2 regions of the Streptomyces sp. NPDC090022 genome follow, and region 2 is predicted to be linked to the other one. Evidence: riboswitches for the same ligand, from Rfam matches in the RefSeq annotation. Region 2 holds a riboswitch; the other holds the start of a gene.
The links. Region 2 has a riboswitch for glycine ahead of gcvP (aminomethyl-transferring glycine dehydrogenase). Riboswitches for the same ligand answer to the same signal wherever they lie in the genome.
Positions count from the first base shown of each region.

Region 1: it holds a riboswitch for glycine, as region 2 does, so the genes downstream of both, gcvT (glycine cleavage system aminomethyltransferase GcvT) here and gcvP (aminomethyl-transferring glycine dehydrogenase) in region 2, are expected to answer to the same signal.

Region 1 covers NZ_JBIVFN010000013.1:117,783-124,508, reverse strand. The annotation lists gene ACIPXB_RS22790 (ABC transporter permease) at 1-760, opposite strand, end outside; gene ACIPXB_RS22785 (enhanced serine sensitivity protein SseB C-terminal domain-containing protein) at 1,174-1,914, opposite strand; gene ACIPXB_RS22780 (enhanced serine sensitivity protein SseB) at 1,977-2,717, opposite strand; gene ACIPXB_RS22775 (AAA family ATPase) at 2,901-3,611, opposite strand; glycine riboswitch at 3,917-4,016, shown strand; gene gcvT (glycine cleavage system aminomethyltransferase GcvT) at 4,206-5,321, shown strand; gene gcvH (glycine cleavage system protein GcvH) at 5,413-5,796, shown strand; gene glyA (serine hydroxymethyltransferase) at 5,813-6,726, shown strand, end outside.
Region 2 covers NZ_JBIVFN010000042.1:23,128-29,853, reverse strand. The annotation lists gene ACIPXB_RS36525 (bifunctional nuclease family protein) at 1-96, shown strand, start outside; gene ACIPXB_RS36520 (MerR family transcriptional regulator) at 323-964, shown strand; gene ACIPXB_RS36515 (DNA polymerase IV) at 1,042-2,550, shown strand; gene ACIPXB_RS36510 (PRC-barrel domain-containing protein) at 2,654-3,022, opposite strand; glycine riboswitch at 3,136-3,267, shown strand; gene gcvP (aminomethyl-transferring glycine dehydrogenase) at 3,467-6,352, shown strand; gene ACIPXB_RS36500 (DUF5999 family protein) at 6,450-6,638, opposite strand.

The sequences.
Region 1 (6,726 bases), on a different contig from region 2:
CGTAGACGAGGATCGGCGCGATCAGGTTGGGCAGCAGTTCCTTGATCAGGATGTAGCCGCGGCCGGCCCCGAGGCTGCGCGCGGCCTCGACGTACTCGCGCTCGCGCAGGGAGATGGTCTGGCCGCGCACGATCCGGCCGATGTACGGCCAGCCGAAGAAGCCGATCACGAGGACCAGTACGCCCATCCGGACACCCGTGCCCTCGAACCCCCACAGGGAGTCCGGGACCACCGAGACCAGCGCGATGGTGAACAGCAGCTGCGGGAACGCCAGCAGCAGGTCCATCGTGCGGCTGATCAGGCCGTCGACCCAGCCGCCGAGGAAGCCGGCCAGGGCGCCGAGCAGGCTGCCGAGGACGACCGAGACGAAGGCGGCGAGGAAGGCCACGGTCAGGGAGATGCGGGCGCCGTAGACGATCCGGCTGAACACGTCGCGTCCGTTGGTCGGTTCGACGCCCAGCAGGAAGTCGGAGCTGATGCCGCCGAAGGAGCCGATCGGCGTGCCGAGGTCCGGGTCGATCAGCTCTTCGTGGAACTCGTTGGGCGGGTGGCCCAGCAGGCTCACGATCTGCGGTGCGAAGACGGCCACCAGGATCAGGAAGATCACGACGATGCCGCCGGTCAGTGCGACCTTGTCACGCTTGAGCCGCATCCAGGCGATACGGCCTGGCGAGCGGCCTTCGATGGCCTTGGCAGGGACGTCGGCCGTGACAACGGGTGCGGGTGTCTCCGCGCTCGTGTCATGCAGTGGTGCCGTCATCGTGGTGGGGACCCCTCTCGGCCGACCGGTCGGTCGGCCCATGCCCGCCGCTGTGGCGGCGTTGGTGCGGAGTGGCGCTGGTAAATGCGGTTGACGAACCGGTGATGGGCAGGGACTGACCTGCTCTTGGTGGGGGAGTCTTCATCGGTCGCTCGATCAGCCGCCAGCCCCGCAGATGAATGGATGCGCAACCGTGATGTGACGGTCCGGTTCCCGTTATCCGGACTGTGTTGACGGCTCAGCGGAGCACAACCGTCCGTTCGGTGCGGAACCGGACATCATGCCCAAGTGCCGTTACCCGCATGCACTTTGGGCATCCGAGACGGGTTAAATCCGGACAACGCAAAGGCCGCACGGAACAGTTGTTCCGTGCGGCCTCGTCCGCGATGCGGTCGGTCCGTCCCGCTCCGTGGTCAGTAGGCGGGGGCGTGTCCCTCGCGGTCGTAGAACGGGCGCGTCTGGGCGCGCAGCCACATCGCGACGGGGTCGTGCTCGTCCGCCAGCGCGACGGTGCACACCGGGACGCCCTCGGGCACCGTGCCCACCGACTGGCGCATCATCTCGCGCACCGCCTCCAGCGCGGCGGGCGAGGTGTCGTACAGGTCGAGGCCGACCGCGAGGTACGGCGTCCCGACGGCCGGCTGCACCCAGCAGCGGCGCAGCGAGCGGACCGCGGGGGTGCGGTGGGCGTGCTGGGTGAGCAGTCCGTAGAACTGCGGCAGCTCCAGGGCCGGCTCGGACAGCCGCAGCGGACCGGCCGGCATCCGGTCCAGACCGGTGGCGATCCGGCGCAGGTCGGCCCAGGGGATGCCCAGTCCCCCGCCCTGGGCGTGCGGGTTGAGCCACAGGCCCCAGCGGTCGGGGTAGAGGGCGCGGGCGACGTCCCGGCCCGTGACGACCTCGTACCCCCGGTTCCAGCCACTGGCGGCGAGCTCCTGCGGGGAGGTCACGCAGGGCGCGTACCCGAGGCCGTCGACCTCCATGCCGCCGTACTGGGCGTCGGGGGACCCCGGCTGCCCGTGCCAGAGCAGCATCCACAGCCGGCCCTCGGCGAGCGAGTGCAGCAAGGACTCGTAACTGTCGTAGCGCCCGGGGGTCACCTGGCGCATCATGTGCTCGACCTGCCCGGCCGCGGCCGTGCCTGACGCACTCACCCGGAACCCCTCTTCGCCTCTTCGTCCGCCCTCGCCACGCAATGAAACCAGCTTAAGCCGAGCTAGGGAGTGTAGAAGGGGCGCACGCGTGTTTGGAGGTAGTCGACGACCGGGTCGTCGGCCGCGTCGAGCAGGATCAACTGCACCGGCCAGGGCGGGCGGACGCGGCCGAGGGCGCGGCCGAGGGCTTCCAGCGGCGCGTTGCGCGTGTCGGGATCCCAGCCCAGCATGCGGACACCGATGTAGAGCTCGGGCTCCCCGCCCTCGACGCTGGCCAGGCAGCGGTACGCGCCGGCCACCACGCCGCTGGCGCGGAACTCCTCGGCGGCGGCGGCCAGGAAGTCCACCGGGTCCTCCTGCCAGTCGGGCTCGAAGAGCCGTACCCGGCCACCGGTGGCCGGCCCGTCCAGCGGGGTCCGGCCGCCGCGGCACAGCTCCGCGACGGCGGGCGGGGGCAGCGGGACCCCGACGGCGCCCTCGGGATTGACGGCGATGCCCAGTTGCGGGGGCAGGCCCCGCGCGAACTCGACGGCGGGGGCGACCGCGAAGTCCATGGCGGCGGCGACGCAGATCTGGAACTGCGCCTGGGAGCTGTAGACGGGCACGTACGCGGCGCCGCCGATGTCCATCGTCGGCAGGGTCAGGTCGGGGCTGTCCGGACCACCGCCCGCGGGCAGCGGGATCCACAGCCGGCTGCGGCCGAGCACCTCCAGGATCCGCCCGCCGGCGTCCGGGACGCCGAGCGAGGCGCCGAGCACCTCTTCCAGCTCGTTGGCCGGCCAGCCGTTGCCCTGCCCGTGCATCGCGTTGCCCTCCGTGCGCCCGTCCGCCTGTCCGTGTCCCTGCCACGGTCCCTGCCAGGCCGAGATTAGTGGGTACGCGCCGCCTCCCGCGCCGCGGGGACGGGGCGGCCCGCTCCCGCCCGCCGCGCCGCGCGGCCCGTACAGCCCAGCCCAGCTCAGCGCTCAGCGCTCAGCGCTCAGCGCTCAGCGCTCCGGGGCGAACGCGATCCGGTCGATACGGGACGCGGCCGCCCGGTCCAGCAGGACCGCCGAGGCGCAGCCGGCCGGGAGCCGGCCCGATTCCGCCGCGCGCAGCAGCCGGGTGGCCGCCCCGCGGTGCCGGGCGAAGGCGTACGCCGAGACGCCCCGGCCCCGGGCGGCCTGCCCGGCGAGGGCCTCCTCGGGCGTGGCGTCGAGCAGCAGCAGGTGCAGGGCGCGGGCGCGGCGCCGCGCGGCCCGGGTGAGCAGGGCCCGGACCCATGCCTGGGTCCCGCAGTCGTGGACCACGACCGAGGCGCCGGAGCGGACCGCCCGCCACAGGCCCGCGTAGTGCGCGACGCGGACCGCGGGGCGGTAGACGGCGTACGGCAGGAAGGCGGGCATCCGGGCCTCCCAGCGCTCCCGGACGTCCTGGGAGTCGATGCCGCCGCCGGGGACCGCCCGCTTGATCAGCGTGCTCTTGCCGCCGCCGGGCAGCCCGGAGACCACGACGATGTCGCCACCGGCGAAGGTGAGCCGCGCGGGCCCGCGGGCGCCGCGGCCGTGACCGTGCCCGCGCAGGTCGCGCACGGCCGGACGGACGCCGGCGGCGGCACCGGCGGCACCGGCCGTGGCGGCATGACCGGCGGCCCCGGCCGCACCGGCCGTGGCGGCGGCTCCGGCGGCGACGGCGCGCGCACGGGCGCCGGGCGGCAGCGCCCGGAGCGCTTCGCGCTCACCGCGCGCGGGCTGCACGGGCACGCCGCCGGCGGCCGCGACGGGCCTTCCGCGCAGCTCCGCGAGTCCGAATCTCCACACAGTGATCGCCTCCCCGGGTCGGGTCCCTGGACCCCATGCCCACTGAGTGTAAAGAGACGGTAATCCGGACCGTCCCGGTTCCGGACGGGAGCGTACGGATCCGCGACGGCGGACCGTACTCCTTTTCGGACCCGGACCCCCATTCCCACCCGGCCCGTGCAATGATGTGCGCCATCTGGACACCCAACTGCATACAGGCCGCTTGAATCCGCGCGGGAGAGTCCCGTCGGCCGTACGGCAGGCGGGCGCCGAAGGAGCAAGAACCTCCCTTGAATCTCTCAGGCCCCGTACCGCGTGGATGAGGCAGATCTGAAAAGCGGGCCACGCCGTCGCCGGACGGTCAAGGCCCCACCCAAGGTGCAAGCCGGGAAATCCGCCACGCGCGGATTCCGGCGAACCTCTCAGGTTCCGATGACAGATGGGGAGGATCGTCCTCGTCATGTCATGTCGATGTCCTGTCGATGCCCCCCTGGGACCCTGGGAGCCGTACCGATGAGCAATGCCCCCCGTCTGACCGCCCTCGATGCGCTGCACCGCTCGCTCGGTGCGACCATGACCGACTTCGCGGGCTGGGACATGCCGCTGCGGTACGGGAGCGAGCGCGACGAGCACACGGCCGTCCGCACCAAGGCCGGCCTCTTCGACCTCTCGCACATGGGCGAGATCACCCTGACCGGCCCGGAGGCCGTCAAGGCCCTCGACCACGCGCTGGTGGGCAACATCTCCACCGTGGGCGTCGGCCGAGCCCGCTACACGCACATCTGCCAGGAGGACGGCGGCATCCTGGACGACCTGATCGTCTACCGCCTGGCCGAGACCGAGTACATGGTCGTCGCCAACGCCTCCAACGCCCAGGTGGTCCTCGACGCGCTGACCGAGCGGGCGGCGGGCTTCGACACCGAGGTCCGCGACGACCGCGACGCGTACGCGCTGATCGCGGTGCAGGGCCCGGAGTCCCCCGGCATCCTGGCCTCGCTCACCGACGCCGACCTGGACGGCCTGAAGTACTACGCCGGCCTGCCCGGCACCGTCGCCGGCGTGCCCGCGCTGATCGCGCGCACCGGCTACACCGGCGAGGACGGCTTTGAGCTGTTCGTCTCCCCCGAGCACGCGGTGGAGCTGTGGCAGGCGCTGACCAAGGCGGGCGAGGGCGTGGGCCTGGTGCCGTGCGGGCTGTCCTGCCGCGACACGCTGCGCCTGGAGGCCGGCATGCCGCTGTACGGCCACGAGCTGACCACCGCGCTGACCCCCTTCGACGCGGGTCTGGGCCGGGTCGTGAAGTTCGAGAAGGAGGGCGACTTCGTCGGGCGCGCCGCCCTGGAGGCCGCCGCCGAGCGCGCGGCGTCCACGGCCCCCCGCAAGCTGGTCGGCCTGATCGCCGAGGGCCGCCGGGTCCCGCGCGCCGGCTTCCCGGTCGTCGTCGGCGGCGAGGTCGTCGGCGAGGTCACCTCGGGCGCCCCCTCCCCGACCCTGGGCAAGCCGATCGCGATGGCGTACGTGGACGCGGAGCACGCCGCGCCCGGCACCTCCGGCGTCGGCGTGGACATTCGCGGTACGCATGAGCCGTACGAGGTCGTGGCTCTGCCCTTCTACAAGCGGCAGAAGTGACGATTTCCCCGCCGGGATCCGTCCGTCACTCCGTCTCACTCCGCAAGACCACTGTTCATCAGCACTCCCCCGCATCCAGGAGAATCAGGTCATGAGCAACCCCCAGCAGCTGCGTTACAGCAAGGAGCACGAGTGGCTGTCGGCCGCCGAGGACGGCGTCGCGACGGTCGGCATCACCGAGTTCGCGGCCACCGCGCTCGGTGACGTCGTCTACGCCCAGCTCCCCGAAGTCGGCGACACCGTGACCGCGGGCGAGACCTGTGGCGAGCTGGAGTCGACCAAGTCGGTCAGCGACCTGTACTCCCCGGTCACCGGCGAGGTCGTCGAGTCCAACCAGGACGTCGTGGACGACCCGGCGCTGGTGAACTCCGCCCCGTTCGAGGGCGGCTGGCTGTTCAAGGTGCGTATCGCGGAGGAGCCGGCCGACCTGCTCTCCGCCGAGGAGTACGCCGACCTGACCAAGTCCGGCAACTGACCCCAGGGGACCGAAGATGTCTGTACTGAACACCCCTCTCCACGAGCTCGACCCGGACGTCGCCGCCGCCGTCGACGCCGAACTCGTGCGCCAGCAGTCGACCCTGGAAATGATCGCGTCGGAGAACTTCGCTCCGGTCGCCGTCATGGAGGCCCAGGGCTCGGTCCTGACGAACAAGTACGCCGAGGGCTACCCCGGCCGCCGCTACTACGGCGGCTGCGAGCACGTCGACGTGGTCGAGCAGATCGCGATCGACCGCATCAAGGCGCTGTTCGGCGCCGAGGCCGCCAACGTGCAGCCCCACTCGGGCGCGCAGGCGAACGCCGCCGCGATGTTCGCGCTGCTCAAGCCGGGCGACACGATCATGGGCCTGAACCTGGCCCACGGTGGTCACCTGACCCACGGCATGAAGATCAACTTCTCCGGCAAGCTCTACAACGTGGTCCCGTACCACGTCGACGAGACCGGCCAGGTGGACATGGCCGAGGTCGAGCGCCTGGCCAAGGAGTCCAAGCCGCAGCTGATCGTCGCCGGCTGGTCGGCGTACCCGCGCCAGCTGGACTTCGCCGCCTTCCGCCGCATCGCGGACGAGGTCGGCGCGTACCTGATGGTCGACATGGCGCACTTCGCCGGCCTGGTCGCCGCGGGCCTGCACCCGAACCCGGTGCCGCACGCCCACGTCGTGACCACCACCACGCACAAGACCCTCGGCGGTCCGCGCGGCGGTGTGATCCTGTCCACGCAGGAGCTCGCCAAGAAGATCAACTCGGCGGTCTTCCCGGGTCAGCAGGGCGGTCCGCTGGAGCACGTGATCGCGGCCAAGGCCGTCTCCTTCAAGGTCGCGGCCTCGCCGGAGTTCAAGGAGCGCCAGGAGCGCACCCTGGCCGGCGCGAAGATCATCGCCGAGCGCCTGGTCCAGGACGACGTCAA
Region 2 (6,726 bases):
ATCGCGATTCCGGACGAGCAGGAGGACGAGGTGGAGAAGTTCCGCGAGTTCCTCGACCAGATCTCGCCCGAGGACTTCGGTACCAGCAACCAGTAGGCCCCGGTCCGGGGCCCCGCGGCCGGGTCGGGCGGTGTCGGATCCGGTGTGCGGCGGCTCGGAACAAGGGCGGTTGCGGCCCATTCGAAATGCCTTTCCCGGGAACGGGGCACGCGAAACCACTCTCAGGGTGATTATCACCCGGCGTGCCGAGTGTGGCGATCGTTGACGCACCCCGGGTGACTGCCTACCGTCGAGATGGCAGGTCAAGGACGGAGGGTCGGGCGTGAGGATCACGGGCGACGGTACGACCGGGGGCACCCCCGCGCGGAGTGAGAGCGGGCCGTTCCCGCTGCACGGCAGTGCGGTGGGCGCCGCGCGCCGTCAGCCGGACTCGACGCCGCAGGCCGCCCCCGGGGGAGCGGCGCCGGCCACCGGGCAGATCGGCTACCGCGGGCCCACGGCCTGCGCCGCGGCCGGCATCACGTACCGGCAGCTGGACTACTGGGCGCGGACCGGCCTGGTGGAGCCGAGCGTGCGAGCGGCGTACGGCTCGGGCACGCAGCGGCTCTACAGCTTCCGGGACGTCGTCGTCCTCAAGATCGTCAAGCGCTTCCTGGACACCGGGGTGGCGCTGCAGAACATCCGTACGGCCGTGCAGCACCTGCGGGGCAGCGGATTCGCGGACCTGGAGCGCATGACGCTGATGAGCGACGGCGCCACCGTGTACGAGTGCACCTCGCCGGACCAGGTCGTCGAGCTGCTCCAGGGCGGGCAGGGCATCTTCGGCATCGCGGTGGGCGTGGTGTGGCGGGACGTGGAGAACGCCCTGTCGCAGCTGCACGGCGAGCGGGTCGACTCGGGCGAGACGGTGGCCGGGCACAACCCGGCGGACGAGCTCGCCGCGCGCCGGAACCGGGCCGTCTGAGACCCCGTCCGCGCCGCCGGAAAGCCGTCGAACGTGTTTGCGGTCCGTTGTCGGTGGCGTAGGGCAGCATCGGTGCTGTGAGAACCGCTCCGACGATCCTGCATCTGGACATGGACGCCTTCTACGCCTCCGTGGAGCAGGCGTCCAAGCCGAGCCTGCGCGGCAAGGCGGTGATCGTCGGCGGGCTCGGACCGCGTGGGGTGGTGGCCACCGCCTCGTACGAGGCGCGGCGCTTCGGCGTCCACTCGGCCATGCCGACGGCGCAGGCGCGCCGGCTCTGCCCGAACGGGGCGTACCTGATCCCGCGCTTCTCCCTGTACCGGGCGGTGAGCGACCAGGTCATGGCCCTGCTGCGGGAGCTGTCGCCGCTGGTGGAGCCGCTCAGCCTGGACGAGGCCTTCGTCGACCTCGAGGCGGGCGGCAGCGCGTTCGACGCGGCGTCCGCGCGGGCGACGGGGGAGCGGCTGCGGGCCGACATCAGGGCGGTCACGGGACTGAGCGGTTCGGTGGGGCTGGCCGGCTCCAAGATGCTGGCCAAGGTGGCCTCCGAGGAGGCCAAACCGGACGGACTGCTGCTGATCGAGCCGGGCACGGAGCGGGAGCTGCTCGCGCCGATGCCCGTACGGACGCTGCCGGGCGTGGGCCCGGCCACGGGCGAGCACCTGCGGCGGGCCGGGATCACCACGGTGGGGGAGCTGGCCGAGGCCGGCGAGGACGAGCTGGTGCGGATGCTGGGGCGGGCGCACGGGGTCGCGCTGTACCGCATGGCGCTGGGGCTCGACGACCGGGCGGTGGTGGCCGAGCGGGACGCCAAGTCGGTGTCGGTCGAGGACACCTTCGACGTGGATCTGCACGACCGGGTGCGGATCAGGGGCGAGGTGCAGCGACTGGCGGAACGGTGCGTGCGGCGGCTGCGGGACTCGGGGCACTCGGGGCGGACGATCGTGCTGAAGGTGCGCCGGTACGACTTCTCGACGCTGACCCGTTCGGAGACGCTGCGCGGGCCCACCGACGACCCCGCGGTGGTCCGCGAGGCGGCGGCCCGGCTGCTGGAGGCGGTGGACACCACGGGCGGCGTACGGCTGCTGGGCGTGGGGGTCTCGGGGCTGGCGGACTACACCCAGGAGGACCTGTTCGCCCAGGCGGAGGCCGAAGCGGAGGCGGAGGCCCGGGCCGAGGCGGACGCCCGGGCGGAGGCGGAAGCCCGGGCGGAGGCCGAGGCGGCGGCAGCGGCCCTGGCCGGCCTTGGCGGGGCGTCCGGGGCAGCCGGGGCGCCGGTGGCTCCTGGGGCAGCCTCAGGGGCGGCTGGGGCGGCTGTGGCGGCCCGGGCGGGGGAGTCCGGCCCTCCGGAGCCCGGGGCGCCCCCGGAGCGGCGCTGGATGGCCGGCAGCGACGTACGGCACGCGGTGTACGGGGCCGGGTGGGTGCAGGGCAGCGGCGTCGGCCGGGTCACGGTGCGGTTCGAGCAGCCGGGATCGCCGCCCGGCCGGGTGCGGACCTTCCGGGTGGACGACCCGGAACTGCGGCCCTCGGACCCCCTCCCGCTCCCGGGCCTGCCACCCGGACCGGACCGGGCCGCCCCCTGAGGGCCGGCGGCGCCCGCGGCGGCCCGCGCCGGCCAGCGGGCCGGCGCACGCCTACGCCCGCGCCGGCCCGCCGGCCGAGGTCGGCGTCGTTCGCCGGCCGGGGTCAGCCCTCCCCGTCGCCCGCCAGGCGGCCGAAGTCGCGCTGGAAGTCGCTGGGGAGCGCCACGTCCAGGCCGTAGTGGTGGTAGAGCTGGAGCTCCTGCTCCGGTGAGAGGTGGCGGCCGACCCCGAAGTCCGGAGCGTCCTTGATCAGGGAGCGTTCGAAGGGCACCCGGAGGGTGTCGTTCACCAGCTCACTGGGCTCCAGCGGGACGAACGCGTCCCTGCTGAAGAGCCCCGTCCGTACGGCTGCCCACTCCGGCACACCCGTGGCGTCGTCGAGGTAGACCTCGTCCACCGTGCCGATCTTGGCACCGTTGCGGTCGTACGCCTTGCGGCCGATCAGGCTGCGCGGATCGATGTCGGTCTGCACGGTCCCTCCAACGGGTCGCAACTCCTCCGTAATGACTACAAAAGGGCAAATCCGGAGCGAGGGCCACTCGAGGGAGGCCCCAGAAGCTCGCTGGTAGGCTGGGTGACGGCTGTTGACCCTGTGCGGGAGAGTCCTCCGAGTGAGCATGACGTGAGCGCGATGCGAGCACGACGTGAACACGGCGGAGGCGCCGAAGGAGCAAATCCTCCCCGGAATCTCTCAGGCAGACGTACCGCACGGACGAGGCCACTCTGGAAAGCAGGGGTGGGCGTCGGACCCGCACTACCGATTCCCCTCCCTCACCGACGGTGAAAACCGGACCTCCACGGGCGACCCCCAGGCGGACCGGTGAAGCTCTCAGGTTGAGATGACAGAGGGGGAGGCCGTCCGGGTGCCCGCGCCGTGGTGCCCCTCGCAGGTCGTACGACCAGGAGGCCTCCGTACATGACCGCCAACCGCATTCCGCTCTCCCAGCTGGAGCGAGGCATCCCCTTCGAGCAGCGCCACATCGGGCCGGACGCCGCGGCCCAGGCGAAGATGCTCGCCCAGGTCGGCTACGGCTCCCTGGACGAACTCACCGCCGCCGCGGTGCCGGATGTGATCAAGAGCGCCGAGGCCCTGGACCTCCCCGGCGCCCGCACCGAGGCCGAGGTGCTCGCCGAACTGCGTTCGCTGGCCGACCGCAACCAGGTCCTGTCCTCGATGATCGGTCTCGGCTACTACGGGACGTTCACCCCGCCGGTGATCCTGCGCAACGTCATGGAGAACCCGGCCTGGTACACGGCGTACACGCCCTACCAGCCGGAGATCTCCCAGGGCCGTCTGGAGGCGCTGCTCAACTTCCAGACCGTCGTCGCCGACCTCACCGGCCTGCCGACCTCCGGCGCCTCCCTCCTCGACGAGGGCACCGCGGCCGCCGAGGCCATGACGCTGGCCCGCCGCGTGGGCAAGGTCAAGGGCGGGGTCTTCCTCGTCGACGCCGACGCCCTGCCGCAGACCATCGCCGTGATCCGGACCCGCGCCGAACCGACCGGTGTCGAGGTCGTCGTCGCCGACCTGTCCGAAGGCATCCCGGCGGAGATCGCCGAGCGCGGCGTCTTCGGCGTGCTGGTGCAGTACCCGGGCGCCTCCGGTGCCGTCCGCGACATCAAGCCGGTCATCGACCGGGCGCACGAGCTCGGGGCGATCGTCACGGTCGCCGCCGACCTGCTCGCCCTGACCCTGCTGACCTCGCCCGGCGAGCTCGGCGCGGACATCGCGGTGGGCACCACCCAGCGCTTCGGCGTCCCGATGGGCTTCGGCGGCCCGCACGCCGGCTACATGGCCGTCCAGGACAAGCACGCGCGTTCCCTGCCCGGCCGCCTGGTCGGCGTCTCCGTCGACGCCGACGGCAACAAGGCGTACCGCCTGGCCCTGCAGACCCGCGAGCAGCACATCCGCCGCGAGAAGGCCACCAGCAACATCTGCACCGCGCAGGTGCTGCTCGCCGTCATGGCCGGCATGTACGCCGTCTACCACGGCCCCGAGGGCCTGAAGACGATCGCCCGCCGCACCCACCGCTACGCCGCCCTGCTCGCCGCCGGTCTGACCGCCGGCGGGGTCGAGGTGGTCCACGGCGCGTACTTCGACACCCTCACCGCCCGGGTGCCCGGCAAGGCCGCCGAGGTCGTCGCCGCCGCCCGCGAGGCCGGGGTCAACCTGTACGGGGCCGACGCCGACCACGTCCTCGTCTCCTGCGACGAGACCACCCTGCGCGCCGACATCGAGGCCGTCTGGGCCGCCTTCGGCGTGAGCGCCGACATCGAGGCGCTGGACGCGAGCGCCGCCGACGCGCTGCCCGAGGGCCTGCTGCGCTCGGACGCGTACCTGACGCACCCGGTCTTCCACCAGCACCGCTCCGAGACCGCGATGCTGCGCTACCTGCGCAAGCTCGCGGACAAGGACTACGCGCTGGACCGCGGCATGATCCCGCTGGGCTCCTGCACCATGAAGCTCAACGCGACCACCGAGATGGAGCCGGTCACCTGGCCCGAGTTCGGCCAGCTGCACCCCTTCGCGCCGATCGACCAGGCCCAGGGCTACGCCACGCTCATCAACGAGCTGGAGGAACGTCTCTGCGAGGTCACCGGCTACGACAAGGTCTCCATCCAGCCCAACGCCGGCTCCCAGGGTGAGCTCGCCGGCCTGCTGGCCGTGCGCGCCTACCACCGCGCCAACGGCGACGAGCAGCGCACGATCTGCCTGATCCCGTCCTCCGCGCACGGCACCAACGCCGCGTCCGCCGTGATGGCCGGCATGAAGGTCGTCGTCGTCAAGACCGCCGACGACGGCGAGGTCGACGCCGCGGACCTGCGCGCCAAGATCGAGCAGTACCGCGACGAGCTCGCCGTCCTGATGATCACCTACCCGTCCACCCACGGCGTCTTCGAGGAGCACGTCGCCGAGATCTGCGGTCTCGTGCACGACGCCGGCGGCCAGGTGTACGTGGACGGCGCCAACCTCAACGCCCTGGTGGGCCTGGCCAAGCCGGGTCACTTCGGCGGCGACGTCTCGCACCTGAACCTGCACAAGACGTTCTGCATCCCGCACGGTGGCGGCGGCCCGGGCGTCGGCCCGGTCGGTGTCCGGGCGCACCTCGCCCCGTACCTGCCCAACCACCCGCTCCAGCCGACCGCCGGCCCGGAGACGGGCGTCGGCCCGATCTCGGCGGCGCCGTGGGGTTCGGCCGGCATCCTGCCGATCTCCTGGTCGTACGTACGCCTCATGGGTGGCGAGGGCCTCAAGCGCGCCACCCAGGTGGCCGTGCTCGGCGCGAACTACATCGCCAAGCGCCTGGAGCCGCACTACCCGGTGCTCTACACCGGCCCCGGCGGTCTGGTCGCCCACGAGTGCATCATCGACCTGCGCCCGCTGTCGAAGGCGACCGGCGTCTCCGTCGACGACATCGCCAAGCGTCTGATCGACTACGGCTTCCACGCGCCGACGATGTCGTTCCCGGTGGCCGGCACGCTGATGATCGAGCCGACGGAGTCCGAGGACCTCGTCGAGATCGACCGCTTCTGCGACGCCATGATCGCCATCCGCGGCGAGATCGAGAAGGTCGCCTCCGGCGTCTGGCCGGCCGGGGACAACCCGCTGGCCAACGCCCCGCACACCGCGGCGGCGCTGGGCGGCGAGTGGAACCACCCGTACACCCGTGACGAGGCGGTCTTCCCGGGCACCGTGGTCGCGGCCGAGAAGTACTGGCCGCCGGTGCGCCGTATCGACGGTGCCTTCGGCGACCGCAACCTGGTCTGCTCGTGCCCGCCGCTGGACGAGTACGACAACTGATCCGAGCGCCCGGTAGCCGGGGCGCATGACACAGGGGCCGGTCCGGGAGTCTCCTCCCGGACCGGCCCCTGTGGCGTCGGCCGGTGCCGCGGCGCCGTCAGGCCGCCGCGAGCGGCCGGTGCGGCGCGATGATCTGGCCGTCCGGCAGCAGCTCACCGGTGTCCTCGAAGAGCAGGACGCCGTTGCACAGCAGGCTCCAGCCCTGTTCCGGGTGGTTCGCCACAGGCAGCGCGGCCTCCCTGTCGGCGGATTCGGCTGATGGACAGGCAGGCTGGTGCTGGCACATGGATGCGTTCTTTCGCTGCGGTGTGGTCTGTGTGCTGCGGCTCGGTGCGTGATTCATGGCCGCCCCCCGTATCAATCTCTTGGTGTGG